2 regions of the Neorhizobium sp. USDA 3394 genome follow, and region 1 is predicted to be linked to the other one. Evidence: riboswitches for the same ligand, from Rfam matches in the RefSeq annotation. Region 1 holds a riboswitch; the other holds the start of a gene.
What was found. A riboswitch is a leader RNA that binds a small molecule or an ion and turns the genes downstream of it on or off. The one in region 1 is predicted to bind S-adenosylmethionine.
Positions count from the first base shown of each region.

Region 1 (7,406 bases):
CCGGCCCATCGCGGCGAGGAAGTCACCGACGAGGTGATCGACGGTCCGCAGTCGGTGGTCTTCGACGAGGCTGAAAACCGCCTGCACGCGCAGAAGTCCATTCTCGCCTGGTGCTTCGGCGCCGTCTGAGTTCAGCGTCCCGGACGTGGCGGAAGCGGAGGGCGGCGGCGATGGAACCTTGATTTCCGCCCCGCAATCCCCCATCTGTCGGCTTTCAACAATACGCCGTCTTCTGGACTGGCGTTTCAACACACATCGTCGACGTCTTTTCCTCCGGCCAGCGGTTCCGCTCGGGCTGGCGCTTGTGTAAAGGTTTTTGGGTCGGCGGAAGGAGCGAAGTCATGGCGGAAGCGACTGTGGAACTCAACGAACTCGACTTTGCCGGCGACGACCGGGTCGTTCCCTTCCAGGTGGAGGGTCTCGACGTGCGCGGCCGGGCGGTCCAGCTCGGGCCGCTGCTCAACTCCATCCTCAGCCGTCACGAATATCCAGGCCCGGTCGCGCGGCTGCTTGCCGAGGCGATCGTGCTGACGGCCCTGCTCGGCACCTCGCTGAAATTCGATGGCAAGTTTACGGTGCAGACCAAGGGCGACGGCCCGGTCGATCTGCTCGTCGCGGATTTCTCGACGCCCGACAGTCTTCGTGCCTATGCCCGCTATGATGAGGAAGCGCTGGCCGCTGCCGTCAAGGAAGGCAGAACCTCGCCGCCTGATCTCCTCGGGCACGGGGTGCTTGCCTTCACCATCGACCAGGGTCGCGGCATGCAGCCGTATCAAGGCATCGTGCCGATGGACGGCTCATCACTCGAAGAGATCGCCGGCGTCTATTTCCGTCAGTCGGAGCAGATCCCGACCAAGGTCCGCCTGGGCGTTGCCGAACTGTTCGACCGCGATGCCGATGGCAAGCCGCGTCACAATTGGCGGGCAGGCGGGCTTGTCGCGCAGTTCCTGCCGCAGGCGCCCGAGCGCATGCGGCAGCCGGATCTGCATGGCGGTGACGGTGATGAGCGCGATTTCGAATTTGCCCATGACGATTCCTGGGCCGAAGCCCGCACGCTGGTGGAAACCATCGATACCGATGAGCTGACAGACCCGCGGGTCGCAATCGAACGGCTGCTGTTTCGTCTGTTCCATGAGCGCGGCGTGCGGGTCTATGCGCCGCACCCGGTGTTCGACCGCTGCAGCTGCTCGCGCGACAAGATCAAGGGCGTTCTCTCAGGGTTCTCCGCCGAGGAGATCGAGGCGAGCGAGGAAGACGGCGAGATCGCCGTCACCTGCGAGTTCTGCTCGACCACCTATCGCTACACTGCCGACGAATTCGCCGCAGCCTGATTGTCGAACGGCGGGAGTTCCCTCCCGCCGTTTTCACTTCAAGGCATCTTGCATTCAAAGTTCGCGCCATCCTTGAGATCGCCGCTGCCGGAATATTTCGCCGATTGCGGATAGGGGCAGAGCGGCCGCGTCATCACCGGCTTGCCTTCCCTGATCTGCCTCGCCTGGATCACCGTCGGCGCCTTGCCGTTCTCCACCCAGTCCATCAGCGGCGTGAAGGCGTCGAAGACATCCGTGCCGTAACCCGCGGTGCAATGGAACATGCCGGGCACCATGAACAGGCGGTAGAACTCCGCCGTCCGCTCGGCGCCCATCTGTTTGCGGACGGCTTCATAATAGTTGACGCCCATCATCGGGTTGAGCGCCGGGTCGGACCAGCCGAAATAGGTGATCATCCGCCCGCCGCGTTTCTGGAATTCGCTGAGATCCGGATTGGTGGCGTCGACGATCTCGCGGATCGCACCGATCTTCGGATATTCGCTATCGAAGTCGAATGTCTTCCAGTCGATCGCCTTTCCCGAGGCAGGCAGCATCGCCATGTTCTTGACGAAGGTCTCGCCATAGGCCAGCTGCCGGCTCGGTCCCTGGTCGGATACCATCCACATGTCCCAGCCGCTCACTCCGGTCGGATCGACACCCTCCGTGCCGAACTGTACCCCGGGGAAAATCGCTTCCCCCTTGATCTTCACCCCGCCGGCGAGTGTTTTCAGCGTCTCCACTTGCGCCGGCGTAAAGCAGTCGGAACCTCCCGCCTCGCAGGTCTTCAGATCCTTGGCCGGATCGAAATTGCATTGGCGAGGATCGGCGATCAGCCCGTCCTTGGCACCGTCGGTCGCATCGCACTTGTCCATCACCGCCTTGGCGAGCACCGGAAGCTGAGCCCGGCTGATCGGCGCCTTCAGCAGAGCCCGCGCATTCCAGACGCCCCAGATCTGCGTATTGGTGAGATCGAGAACCGGAGCTCCGGCGAGGATGCCGTCGAAATCGCCCGGATAGCGCTGCGCTGCCATCAGGCCTTGGCGTCCGCCGGTCGAGCAGCCGTCCCAATAGGAGAAGGAGGGATGCCGGTCGTAATAACGCGCTGCAATCGCCTTGGCGGTGTCGACCGTCACATGCACCGCGCGTGAGCCGTAGTCGATCAACAGACCGAGATCCTCGGCGAAATCTCCGAGCTTGTAGGTGGCAGCATCATGGCCGGTATTCTGCTGGACGGTCAGGAAGCCTTTCGAAAGCGCGGCATTGCGGGTCGCGATCCGCGACGCCGCGGCAAGATCCTCCCCGGCAAAACCGCCATTGCCGAACATGTAAAGCCGCCGGTTCCAGCTGTCTGGCAGGGTGATCTCGAAGCGAATCTGCGGCCGGATATAGCCCGTTACCTGGCAATGGCCGGGGACCGTTCCCACGCCGGCCACGTGCCTGGCCTTCAGCGCCGTGACCTCGCCAAACGATTGGCTGTTCAGCATGCCGCAGGCGATCTGCGGCGACACGGTGGCGGACGCGAAATCCGGCCTGTCCTTCTGATCGGTGAAACTGCTCTTGTTTTGGGCGAGTGCCGGGGTGAAGGCCGCAAGCGCCAGAAATGCGCAGGGCGCCAGCAGAATGGTCTGCTGAATCGATCGTGTCATCAAGTTCTCCTCCCAAAGACCGGTTGACCACGTCAAGATGCCGCAGGAGGGAAGGGGTAACAAATAGAAAAATCGACGCCACCCATAACCTCTAGGTTGTCGTCGGTGGCGCGGTCTAGTTGAGGACGCGCATCAGGCCCGGTGAATCCAGCGAGAAGGCCGGGATCGTCACCTCGAAGGTTTCGCCGTCATCGGTCTGCATGTCGTAATGGCCGAACATCAGGCCGGATGGCGTGTCCAGCGGACAGCCCGAGGAATATTCGTAACTGTCGCCGGGCTTCAGCCGCGGCTGCTCGCCGACGACCCCCGGCCCGTCCACTTCATCGACGATGCCGTTCTGGTCGGTAATGTGCCAGTAGCGATGCACGAGCTGTACGGTAAGCGTCGAATGGTTCTCGATGACGATGCGATATCCCCACACATAGCGGCTCTCTTCCGGGTTGGATTGCTCCTCCAGATAGTAGGGCTCGACGGCGACATCTATATCTCTTGTCCGGGCGCGATACATGCGACACCTCAACAACGCTCACTGCTTCGATATTGTACAGGGGGGCCGCAACGTCAAGAAATCTCGCGGTTTGAACAACCGAGTGTGAGCATTTGTTGAAGTTAAGGATAATCGGGATGGTGAATCTCCTGGTCGATCCACCATCCCGGAAAGCGAACGCTTACATGCCCGCCTGGGAAAGCGCCCGGGCGAAATCCTCGATCAGGTCATCGGTATCCTCGATACCGGCAGACAGGCGCACGGTGCCGGGCGAGATGCCGAGTTCGGCGCGGGCCTCATCCGTGAGGTTCTTGTGCGTCGTCGTTGCCGGATGGGTGATCAGGCTCTTGGCGTCGCCGAGATTGTTGGAAATCTGCACGATCTCCAGCGCGTTCTGCAGCTTGAAGGCCGCTTCCTTGCCTCCCTTCAGCTCGAAGCACACCAGCGTCGAGCCTCCCGTCATCTGCCTGGCGATGATATCGGCCTGCGGATGGTCCTTGCGGCCCGGATAGATCACTTTTGCGACCTGGTTCTGGTCGGCGAGGAAGTCGGCGATCTTCGAGGCGCTCTCCGTCTGCTGCTTGACGCGCAGCGGCAGGGTCTCGATGCCCTTCAGCAGCGTCCAGGCATTGAACGGCGACATGGCCGGGCCGGTATGGCGGAAATAGTCGTGCAGGTTCTCGTCGATCCAGGCCTTGTCGGACAGCACGACGCCGCCGAGGCAGCGGCCCTGGCCGTCGATATGCTTGGTCGCCGAATAGACGACGATATGCGCGCCGAGCTCCAGCGGCTTCTGGAAAAGCGGGGTCGCAAACACGTTGTCGACCACGACCTTGGCGCCGATCTGGTTGGCGAGCCTGGCGACGCCGGCAATGTCGACCACTTCGAGCGTCGGGTTGGTCGGGCTTTCCAGGAAGAAGACCTTGGTCTTCGGCGTGATCGCCTTTTCCCAGTTTTCCAGGAAGCGTCCGTCGACCAGCGTGCATTCGATGCCGTATTTCGGGGCGAGCGTCTCGACCACCCAGCGGCAGGAGCCGAAGAGGGCGCGGGCAGCGACGATATGGTCGCCGGCCTTCAGCTGGCAGAGGATCGCGGCGGTGACGGCAGCCATGCCAGAGGCGGTGGCGCGGGCGTCTTCGGCGCCTTCCAGCATGCACATGCGCTTTTCGAACATGTCGTTGGTCGGGCTGCCGTAACGGGCGTAGATGAAGCCGTCGGTCTCGCCCTTGAAGCGGGCTTCGGCCGCTTCCGACGTGTCATAGACGAAACCCTGCGTCAGGAAGATCGCTTCCGAGGTTTCGCCATATTGCGAGCGCAACGTGCCGCCGTGTACGAGCTGGGTTGCCGGGCGCCATTTGTTAGTCATGCGTGTTCCCCATTCAGAACAAAAAAACCGGTCGCATAAGCAGACCGGTTTCGCACCCGGTCTTTTTAGCCACTTATTTAACGTGGCTGCAAGCCGACCGGCCAAATCACCACGGGATAAAAGTGGCATAGCGCCACGCCCCGCTTGCGTCAATGGCTCGCATTTGGTTTTGTCGCCTCGAAAACTTGAGAGAGACATGATGGCTCGCGAAACAGGAATTTTGGCGGACCGCGCGATCGCGGCGCTTTTCGACAGTGGACGGCTGATCTCCGAGCGCGAGCTCGACCTCGACCAGATCCAGCCGGCAAGCCTCGACCTGCGCCTGGGCGCCAAGGCGTTTCGCGTCCGCGCGAGCTTCATGCCGGGGCCGACGAGCCTGGTTTCCGACAAGCTCGATCGCCTCAAGCTGCACGTCATCGATCTCTCCGAAGCCGCGGTGCTGGAAACCGGCTGCGTCTATATCGTGCCGCTGATGGAACGGCTCGACCTGCCGGCAAACATGTCGGCCTCGGCCAACCCGAAAAGCTCCACCGGCCGGCTCGATATCTTTACCCGCGTCATCACCGACTACGCCCAGGAATTCGACAAGATCCCCGCCGGTTATTCCGGCCCGCTCTATCTCGAAATCTCGCCCCGTACTTTCCCCATCGTCGTGCGCCGCGGTTCGCGCCTGTCGCAGATCCGGTTCCGGGTCGGCAATGCGCTGCTTGGCGAGCCGGACCTTCTGCAACTCCATAACACCGAAACCCTGGTCGCGTCCGCCAAGCCGAATGTATCGGGTGGCGGCATCGCCCTTTCGATCGATCTTTCCGGCGACAGCGTCGGCCTGATCGGCTATCGCGGCAAACACCACACGGCCGTCGTCGATGTCGACAAGAAGGCGCAGCATGACATCTTCGATTTCTGGGAGCCGCTTTACAGTCGCGGCCGCAGCGAACTGATCCTCGATCCGGACGAATTCTATATCCTGGTCTCGCGCGAGGCGGTGCATGTGCCGCCGCTTTATGCGGCCGAGATGACGCCCTTCGATCCGCTGGTCGGCGAATTCCGCGTCCACTATGCCGGTTTCTTCGATCCGGGCTTCGGCCACGAGGCGGCGGGCGGGCGTGGCAGTCGTGCCGTGCTCGAAGTGCGCAGCCACGAAGTGCCGTTCATCCTCGAAGACGGCCAGATCGTCGGCCGTCTGGTCTACGAGCACATGCTGGAAAAACCCGAGGGCATGTACGGCGCCGGCCTCGGCTCCAACTATCAGGCGCAGGGACTGAAACTGTCCAAGCATTTTCGCGCCTGACGCCACCTCCGGCTTGACAGGCGATGCCGTCTGTTGGAAGTCTGCAGACCGACGCGGGTGTAGCTCAATGGTAGAGCAGCAGCTTCCCAAGCTGAATACGAGGGTTCGATTCCCTTCACCCGCTCCAGCTTTTCATCACATGCTGCAGCTACCCTTCAGCCTGAAGGAGGGTAACTATCGTGAGAGCCGCAGGTAGGTTCGGCGCGATCAAGAATGGGCGAGTTGGGGGCATCTCACCGGTTCGCGATCAGCCAATCCCAACTGAACTTCTCGAGTGTCTTCTCGCTGAACATTGGAAATCTGCTCTGCAACAATTGGACAACCATCGACGCTCTCGTAGGAATGGGAACTTGTGTACCTACTTGATGGGTAATCACTTCTGTACAGTCACCATAGGCCCTCTGTAAACGGTCTATGAGTTCGTACCCGTCTATGATTTCACCATCTGTAGCTTCCGGATTTGCGATTTTGATCCAGCAGAATAGCGAACTCTCACGGAAGACGTATGGTTGAGGGTTCGAGATACCCGCCTTCCGCTCGTGATGAGCCAAGGTGTACCTTGACCGGAAAATTTCGTAGACCGAATCACAAAGCGAAAGAGCTGAAGCGCGCCGTAGAATCGCATCTATTTCTGGAATGTCCTGCAATGCGACTAATTCGTCAATTGTAGTCATTACTGATATCCAGATTCCGAGTTCCACCAACGATGGAACGTGAAGGTGGCGGGTTACCCTGCTCGGTTGCAGAGTTATGGACGTTCAGGTCCACGGAGGCAATTGCTCCGCCCCACGGATCCGCGTTTCTGCGGGCGCGAGGATGTCGGCCCACAGCTATGGATCAATGTCGGTGAGCTTGGCAATCATGAGGTAGCGTCGCATGCGGGTTTCCGTAAGCAACTACCGGACTGACGCCAATACGGCGATGCTGTCCGCGGATACGGTGTGGGCTGCGTTCAGGAAGAAACGGCAACTGTGAACTGCGGCAGGCAGTCTATCCAAGCTGAGGCGGCGCCGGCGACAGAGACCTGGCAGTCGGTGGCCGCCGGGCGCGTTGAGCGCCCGGCGAACCGGCTTACTTCTTGGCGTCAGCCCAGCTCTTTACGAGCTCGTCGTAGTTGACGGTGACGGGCTTTTCCTTCTCGTTGGCGACCTTGAGCTGCGGAGCGAGGTTGCCCTTGGCGACCGCGTCCTTGTTCCAGTATGCAAGATCGCGTTCCTCGGCGAGGGCCGGTCCCATGTCGCCCTGGACCTTGGCACGTTCCAGGCGCTGGAGGACCTTTTCCTGCTCTGAGCAAAGCGAGTCCATC
Region 1 is NZ_JBWCDU010000001.1:3,232,233-3,239,638, reverse strand. Features, by position in the region: gene argF (ornithine carbamoyltransferase) at 1-129, shown strand, start outside; gene ACZ9EJ_RS15940 (Hsp33 family molecular chaperone) at 342-1,331, shown strand; gene ACZ9EJ_RS15935 (tannase/feruloyl esterase family alpha/beta hydrolase) at 1,370-2,956, opposite strand; gene apaG (Co2+/Mg2+ efflux protein ApaG) at 3,072-3,464, opposite strand; gene ACZ9EJ_RS15925 (O-succinylhomoserine sulfhydrylase) at 3,625-4,809, opposite strand; SAM riboswitch at 4,854-4,932, opposite strand; gene ACZ9EJ_RS15920 (2'-deoxycytidine 5'-triphosphate deaminase) at 5,006-6,100, shown strand; tRNA gene ACZ9EJ_RS15915 (tRNA-Gly) at 6,154-6,227, shown strand; gene ACZ9EJ_RS15910 (hypothetical protein) at 6,334-6,774, opposite strand; gene ACZ9EJ_RS15905 (ABC transporter substrate-binding protein) at 7,172-7,406, opposite strand, start outside.

Region 2 (7,406 bases), 890 kb from region 1:
CCACCATCGCGGCGTTCTGCTGGGTCACCTTGTCCATCTGGTCGGCGGAGGCCGCCACTTCGCGCAGGCTCATCGCCTGTTCGCTGGTGCTTGACGTGATCGTGTTGACGAACGTGCTCATCTGCGCCACTTCGCCGACGATGTCATCGAGCGACTTGCCAGAGGCGGTGACGAGCTCGACGCCCTGTTTGACCTGTGCGGACGATGTCGAGATCAGTGCCTTGATCTCCTTGGCGGCATCGGCCGAGCGCTGGGCCAGCCCACGGACCTCCTGCGCGACGACCGCGAATCCGCGGCCGGCTTCGCCTGCACGGGCGGCTTCCACGCCTGCATTGAGAGCCAGAAGATTGGTCTGGAAGGCGATGTCGTCGATCACGCCGATAATGCGGTTGATCTGCTCGGCCGAGCCTTCGATCGCCGCCATGGCGGCGACCGCACTGGCAACGATCTCGCCGCCGCGCTGGGCCTTCTGCTGGGCAAGCGACGCGACGCCCTGGGCACGGCTTGCGCCGCTGGCGCTGTCGTTGACGGCCGACGTCACCTGGCCGAGAGCCGCTACCGTCTCTTCGAGGCTGGCGGCCTGCTGTTCGGTGCGCTTGGCAAGGTCGTTGGAGGCGATCGAGATTTCCTGGAGGCCGGCGCGGATCGTGCCGACGGCTCCGACGACCGAGCCGATCGCCTCTTCGAGATTGCCGACCGAGCTGTTGAACTTGGCGCGGATGGGCTCGAACTCCGTCGCAACCGCCTGGTCCATCCGGACTGTCAGATCGCCGCCGGCAAGCCGGTTGAAGCCTTCCTCGATGGCATGCACGAAGGCGCGCAGGTCCTCGCCCTTGGCATTGTCGATCGCCGACTGGCGCTGACGCTGGTGTTCTTGCGCCTCGCGGGCCTCGGATGCCTGCTGTTCGAGCCGGATATTCTCCTCGGCGGATGCCTTGAAGACCTGGACGGCCCTGGCCATCGCACCGAGTTCGTCCTGGCGCTCCTGGCCGTCCACTTGGGCGGTGAGGTCACCGGCGGCAAGTTTCGTCATCGTCACGGTCAGGCGACGAACGGTGCCGCCGAGCGACCGGGCAAAGACCAGGAAACCGATCAGCGACAGGATCGAAACGACGACGGTGCCGAGTGCGGTCATCCACAATGCGGCTTCGCTGGCAGCGACCAGCGGCGTGATATCCGATGCGATTTCCAGAACGCCGACCTTGGTCCCCGAGAAGTCGAGAAGCGGCACCGCCTCGACGGCATAATGTTTGCCGCCGATATCCGCGTAGCGTCGCACGACGCCCTTGTCATAGGCCTCCTGCAGTTCCGGCACCGTCAGGATCGGATTGCCGCCATGAGTGGAGGCCTGCTTGTCGAACTTGTCGGCGCCCCGGGTGTAGAGCGTGACATGGGCGTTCACTTCCTTGGTCAGCCGGGAGAAATAGGCATCGACGAGCTTCAGCCCGACGTCCACGACACCGATGACCTTGCCGTCACTGACGACCGGCGCGGTTGCGAACAGGCTGACTGCGGTGCGGCCGGTCTCGATGCCGACAACCAGTTTCTTGTCGCTGAGCGAGGTCGCCACCATCTTGCGACGCGCCTTGACGTTGTCGCCAAAGACATCGGGATCGTGAGCGCGGGCAACGACGTCGGCCGTCGCTCCGACGAAGGTAATCATTTCGAGGCCGCTCGCCTCCTTCACGGTCTTCATATTGGAATAGCGCGAGAGCAGGCCCTGCCGATCGTTGGCAAGGATGAGCGGGGAGGTCTCCGGCAGGGATGCGATCGTCAGCGCGAGCGCGGATGCGGCACGCCCCTGGGCGGCCATGTCGTCCTGGATGACCGCGAGATCGCTGTCGAGTTCCGTCTGCAGCGCCTGCTCGGTCATGCTCGACTGCCGTTCCCAGGCAAGCCCGCCGATCACGACGCTCGCGAAAAGCACGGCTGCAAAACCGAAGAAGGTAAGCCTTCTCGACAGTGGCTTCCTGATGCTGATCTCGTTCATATATCCCTCGAACTGTGCTCCGCAAAAGCAGAGGGCAGCCGCCCGGCGGGCGGCAATGCCAATCCTGAAGAAAACTATGCTGAAATCCGTTGAAATTTAACTAATGTCAAAATCTTACTACGTTCCACAATGTAGAACGGCAAGTGGTAACTTGGTTTCGGAACCCTCACGAAACGATAAAATTGCAAATGAAATCTGCGCCTTACCAATTTTACATGGACGCCGAAGCAAGGCGGGCCTCCATGATAACGGTTATTTGCTCAGGCGCAGATAATCCCGATCCGGACGAGGCCGGCGATCATTGCTTTGAAAAGACATAGTCGGTTTCCTGCAGCAGCACCTCGCCCGGGCGCAGCACGGCATTTGGGAAATCGGCATGGTTGATGGCGTCCGGCCAGACCTGGGTTTCGAGGCAGAACCCGGCGAAGGGACCGTAGCGGCGCCCATCGAGGCCCTCTGCGGGGATCTGCTGCAGCTTGAAGGCGGCATAGAGCTGCACGCCCGGCTCGGTGGTGCGGACTTCCAGCGACACGCCGGAATGGATGCTGCGCGCCAGAGCCACGGAACGCTTGGCCGTTCGCTCCGGCGACAGACAGAAGTTGTGATCGAACAGGACCTGGGCATCGCCGTCGAACCGCCTCATCGGCCCCATGTCGCGCAGGTCGAAAGGCGTGCCTGCGACCGCCATCAGTTCGCCGGTCGGCACCTGCTTGTCGTCAAAGACCAGCACATGGTCCGCGGCGATCATGATGTCGTGATCGAGCGCATCCTCGCGTCCGTCGAGATTGAAATAGGTATGCTGGCAGATATTGGCGAGCGTCGGCTGATCCGTGGTGGATTGGTAGACGACGGAAAGAACGCCATCGCTCTTGAGTTGGTAAGTCGCCGTGACCGTGCAGTTTCCCGGATAACCGGCACGGCCGTCGGGATCGGTGATCCGCAGCACCACCTTGTCGGCGGCATGTTCGACGATCGTCCAGTTGCTGCGGCCGATGCCATCCGAGCCGCCATGGAGATGGGTCACGCCCCGCTCGTTCAGTTCCAGCTGATATTGCTTCCCATCCAGCACGAAGCGGCCACCGCCGATACGGTTGGACGAACGGCCCGGCGTCGCACCGAAATAGGGAGAATGGTTCAGGTAATCCTCGAACCGTTCGAAGCCGAGCACGAGCGGCGGCTGATGGCCGTCGAGCCTGAGGTCCTGGATCACCGCACCCCAGGTGATGACACTCGCGGTGAGCCCGCCGCCGGAGATCCGGACACGATAGACGGTTTCGCCCTTTTCCGTGGTGCCGAAAACTTCGAAATTCTGGTCCGCCATGAGATTGCTCCTCCACCGATATGTTTGCGGCAACCTGCGCGATTTGGCTGCAGGCCGCAACGGCGCGGAGAAGAAAAAGGCTCTAGCGCGTGAGGGCGCGCGTCGCCTGTTCCAGCCCGCCAAGCGTCAGCGGGAACATGCGGTCGGTCATCAGCTGCCGCATGATGCCGATCGACGTTGTATGGCTCCAACGGTCCTGGGGCACCGGGTTGAGCCAGACGCAGCGGCGGAAATGCTCGGTGACGCGCCCTATCCAGGCCCCTCCAGGTTCCTGGTTCCAGTGCTCCACGGAACCGCCCGTATGGGTGATCTCATAGGGGCTCATCGAGGCATCCCCGACAAAGATCACCTTGTAGTCGGCGCCATAGCTGCGGATCAGCTCAAGCGTCGGCGTCCGCTCCGACCTGCGGCCGTTCTCCTTCCACAGCCCTTCGTAGAGGCAGTTGTGGAAGTAGAAATGCTCCATATGCTTGAATTCGGCCCGTGCGGCCGAGAATAGTTCCTCGACAACGCGGATATGATCGTCCATCGAGCCGCCGACATCGAAGAACATCAGGAGCTTGACCGCATTGCGCCGCTCGGGCCGGGTCTGCACATCGAGATAACCGTGTTCGGCGGTGGAGCGGATCGTCCCGGGCAGGTCGAGTTCCTCGACCGCCCCTTCCCGCACCCAGCGGCGCAGCCGCTTCAGCGCAAGCTTGATGTTTCGGGTGCCGAGCTCGACCCTATCGTCGAAGTCGGCGAACTCACGCTTGTCCCACACTTTTACCGCCCGGCGATGGCGGGACTGGTCCTGGCCGATCCGCACGCCTTCCGGATTATAGCCATAGGCCCCGAAAGGGGAGGTGCCCCCTGTGCCGATCCATTTCGAGCCGCCCTGATGCCGGCCCTTCTGTTCCTCCAGCCGCTTCCGCAGCGTCTCCATCAGCTTCTCGAAACCTCCGAGCGACTCGACGAGCTTCTTCTCCTCGTCCGTCAGGTGCTTTTCGACGAGCTTGCGCAGCCATTCTTCAGGGATATTGGCGACATCCAGGCCCGGCTCGCCGGAGACGGCCTCGAGTCCGCGGAAATAGGACGAAAACACCCGGTCAAACTTGTCGATATGCCGCTCGTCCTTCACCAGCGCCGTGCGGGCGAGGAAATAGAAGGCCTCCACGTCGAAATCCGCGATCCCTTCCTCCATGCCTTCGAGAAGGTCGAGAAATTCCCGGAGCGTCACCGGGACTTTCGCTTCTTTGAGGTGAAGGAAGAAGGGAATGAACATCGCGTCGAGGCCTATTCGGTGCCGATCTTCTCCAGGTCGTAAGGGGTCGTCTGGTAGATCTCGTTGATCCAGTTGCCGAACAGAAGATGTGCATGGCTGCGCCAACGGTTCAAGGGCGTCAGCGTGTCGTCGTTATGCGGGAAGTAGTTGTGCGGCATCTTGATCGGCACGCCGGCATTGACGTCCCGGAAATATTCGTCAGCCAGCGAGGTGGAGTCGTATTCCACATGGTTGAACATGTAGAGCCGCTTGCCGGCTTTCTCATGCACCAGGCAGATGCCCATTTCCTCGGATTCCATCAGGATTTCGAGGTCCGGGTGCTTTTCGATGTCGGCGCGGCGCACTTCGGTCCAGCGCGACACCGGAACCTGGAAGTCGTCCGAAAAGCCGTTCAGATAGATCGAGGACGGCACGAGGTTGCGGTGGCGATAGACGCCGAACGCTTTTTCCTTGAGTTCGTATTTCGGCACGCCGTGGAAATGGTAGATCGCCGCCATCGCGCCCCAGCAGACATTCATGGTCGAATGCACGTTGGTCGCCGTCCAGTCGAGAATCTTCTGCATCTCGTCCCAATAGGTGACGTCCTCGAAGGCAAGCGTCTCGATCGGCGCACCGGTGATGATGAAGCCGTCGAACTTGCGGTGCTTCACCTCTTCCCAGGTCTCGTAGAAGGACAGGAGGTGATCTTCCGACGTGTTCTTGGCCTTGTGGCCGCCGACGCGGACCAGCGAGAACTCGACCTGCAGCGGCGAGGCGCCGACAAGGCGCGCCATCTGCAGCTCGGTCTTGATCTTGTTCGGCATGAGATTGAGCAGCCCGATCTGCAGCGGACGAATGTCCTGCCGCACCGCCATGGTTTCGGTCAGCACCCGCACGCCTTCGGAAACGAGCGTCGTGAATGCGGGCAGCGTATCGGGAATCTTGATCGGCATGTCTCAACCCAACAAAAATAAAACCGGCGGCAAAATAAATCGCGACCGGTCCGTGGGAAGACATCTTCTCGCGGCCCTTTAGCGACTTTTTTAACGTGGCTGCAAGCCGGCCGGCCAAATCACCACGAATTCTCGGGAGTTCAAATACGCCTTGCTACTCCCGGCGTCAATGGGAGCATAATCTTCCGCTCACCGCTCCCGCCGCGCCATGAAGGCCAGCCGCTCGAAGAGATGCACGTCCTGCTCGTTCTTGAGGAGCGCGCCATGCAGCTTCGGCAGCGCGTTCTTGACATCGCCGCGCAGATCCGACGGATCGACATCGTCGGAGACCAGGAGCCGGATCCAGTCCAGCGCCTCGGAGGTCGAGGGCTTTTTCTTCAGGCCCGGCATCTCGCGGATCTCGTAGAATTGCGTCAGCGCATTGCGCACCAGCGTCTGCTTGATGCCGGGATAATGAACCTCGACGATGCGGGCGAGCGTATCGACGTCCGGGAAGCGGATATAGTGGAAGAAACAGCGGCGCAGGAAGGCGTCCGGCAGTTCCTTCTCGTTATTGGAGGTGATGATGACGATTGGCCGGACCTTGGCGCGCACCATCTCGCCGGTCTCGTAGACATGGAACTCCATGCGGTCGAGTTCCTGCAGCAGGTCGTTCGGGAATTCGATATCCGCCTTGTCGATCTCGTCGATCAACAGAACGAGCTTCTTGTCGGAGGCAAAGGCCTGCCACAGCTTGCCGCGGCGGATATAGTTCGCGACATCGTGGACGCGTTCGTCGCCCAGCTGGCTGTCGCGCAGCCGCGAGACGGCGTCGTATTCGTAAAGCCCCTGCTGCGCCTTGGTGGTGGACTTGATATTCCACTCGATGAGATCGAGCCCGAGGGCGGCGGCGACCTGCCGCGCCAGTTCGGTTTTGCCGGTGCCCGGCTCGCCTTTGACCAGCAGCGGACGTTCGAGCCGGATCGCGGCGTTGACCGCCACCATCAGATCCTTGTCGGCAATATAGTCCGCTGTACCCTGAAACTGCATCTCGGCATCCTGATCAATTAAGCGCCGCAAACTAAAAGCTCATCCCCGGCGGTGCAACAGCTTTCCCTTTCGGCCGGCTTTGCGCTATGGGCAATGCGCATGAGCCATTCGACCTTCACCATTCTGCTCGGCGGCAATCTCACCGTCACCGACCGCCTGCGGGACACCGTTGCCGGCAGCCGCTTCATTGCGGCCGATAGCGGCATGCGCCATGCAGCGGCGCTGGGCGTCGAACCGGAGCTTTGGGTCGGCGATTTCGACTCCTCCGATGCCGCGCTGATCGCGCAGTTTCCGCAGGTCGAGCGGCAGGCCTTCCCGCCGGCCAAGAACGAGACGGACGGCGAGATCGCGACGGCCGAAGCCGTCGAAGGCGGTGCAACAAGACTGATCTTTGCCGGCGCGCTCGGCGGCGAGCGCAGCGACCATGCGCTTCAGCATCTCTTTCACGCTATGAGCCTGGCCGAACGCGACCTCGACATCATGCTTACGTCGGGCGACGAGGAGGCCGTGCCGTTGCTGCCAGGCACCAAGACTCTGGACCTGCCCAAGGGTTCGCTGTTTTCCGTCATCGGGTTTTCCGACCTGGAAGGGCTCGACATCATCGGCGCACGTTATCCGCTCGACAACTTCTCGCTCCCCTTCGGCTCCTCGCGCACCGTCTCGAACGTTGCGGAAGGCCAGGTGGAATTCCATTTGAGGAAAGGCAAGGCCATGATCCTTGCCCGCCCCTATGACATGACAGGAGCCTAAGCTATTGGCGCCCCCTATCCTGAAACTTGACGATATCTTCCTGAGCTTCGGCGGCGCGCCGCTGCTGGCCGGCGCGGGTCTGCAGGTGGAGCCGGGCGACCGCATCTGCCTCGTCGGCCG
Region 2 is NZ_JBWCDU010000001.1:4,122,291-4,129,696, reverse strand. Features, by position in the region: gene ACZ9EJ_RS20195 (methyl-accepting chemotaxis protein) at 1-1,990, opposite strand, end outside; gene ACZ9EJ_RS20190 (aldose epimerase family protein) at 2,289-3,311, opposite strand; gene ACZ9EJ_RS20185 (vWA domain-containing protein) at 3,394-4,575, opposite strand; gene metA (homoserine O-acetyltransferase MetA) at 4,587-5,507, opposite strand; SAM riboswitch at 5,566-5,643, opposite strand; gene ACZ9EJ_RS20175 (AAA family ATPase) at 5,697-6,536, opposite strand; gene ACZ9EJ_RS20170 (thiamine diphosphokinase) at 6,630-7,286, shown strand; gene ACZ9EJ_RS20165 (ABC-F family ATP-binding cassette domain-containing protein) at 7,291-7,406, shown strand, end outside.
Region 2: another riboswitch for S-adenosylmethionine. It lies ahead of metA (homoserine O-acetyltransferase MetA); the one in region 1 lies ahead of ACZ9EJ_RS15925 (O-succinylhomoserine sulfhydrylase).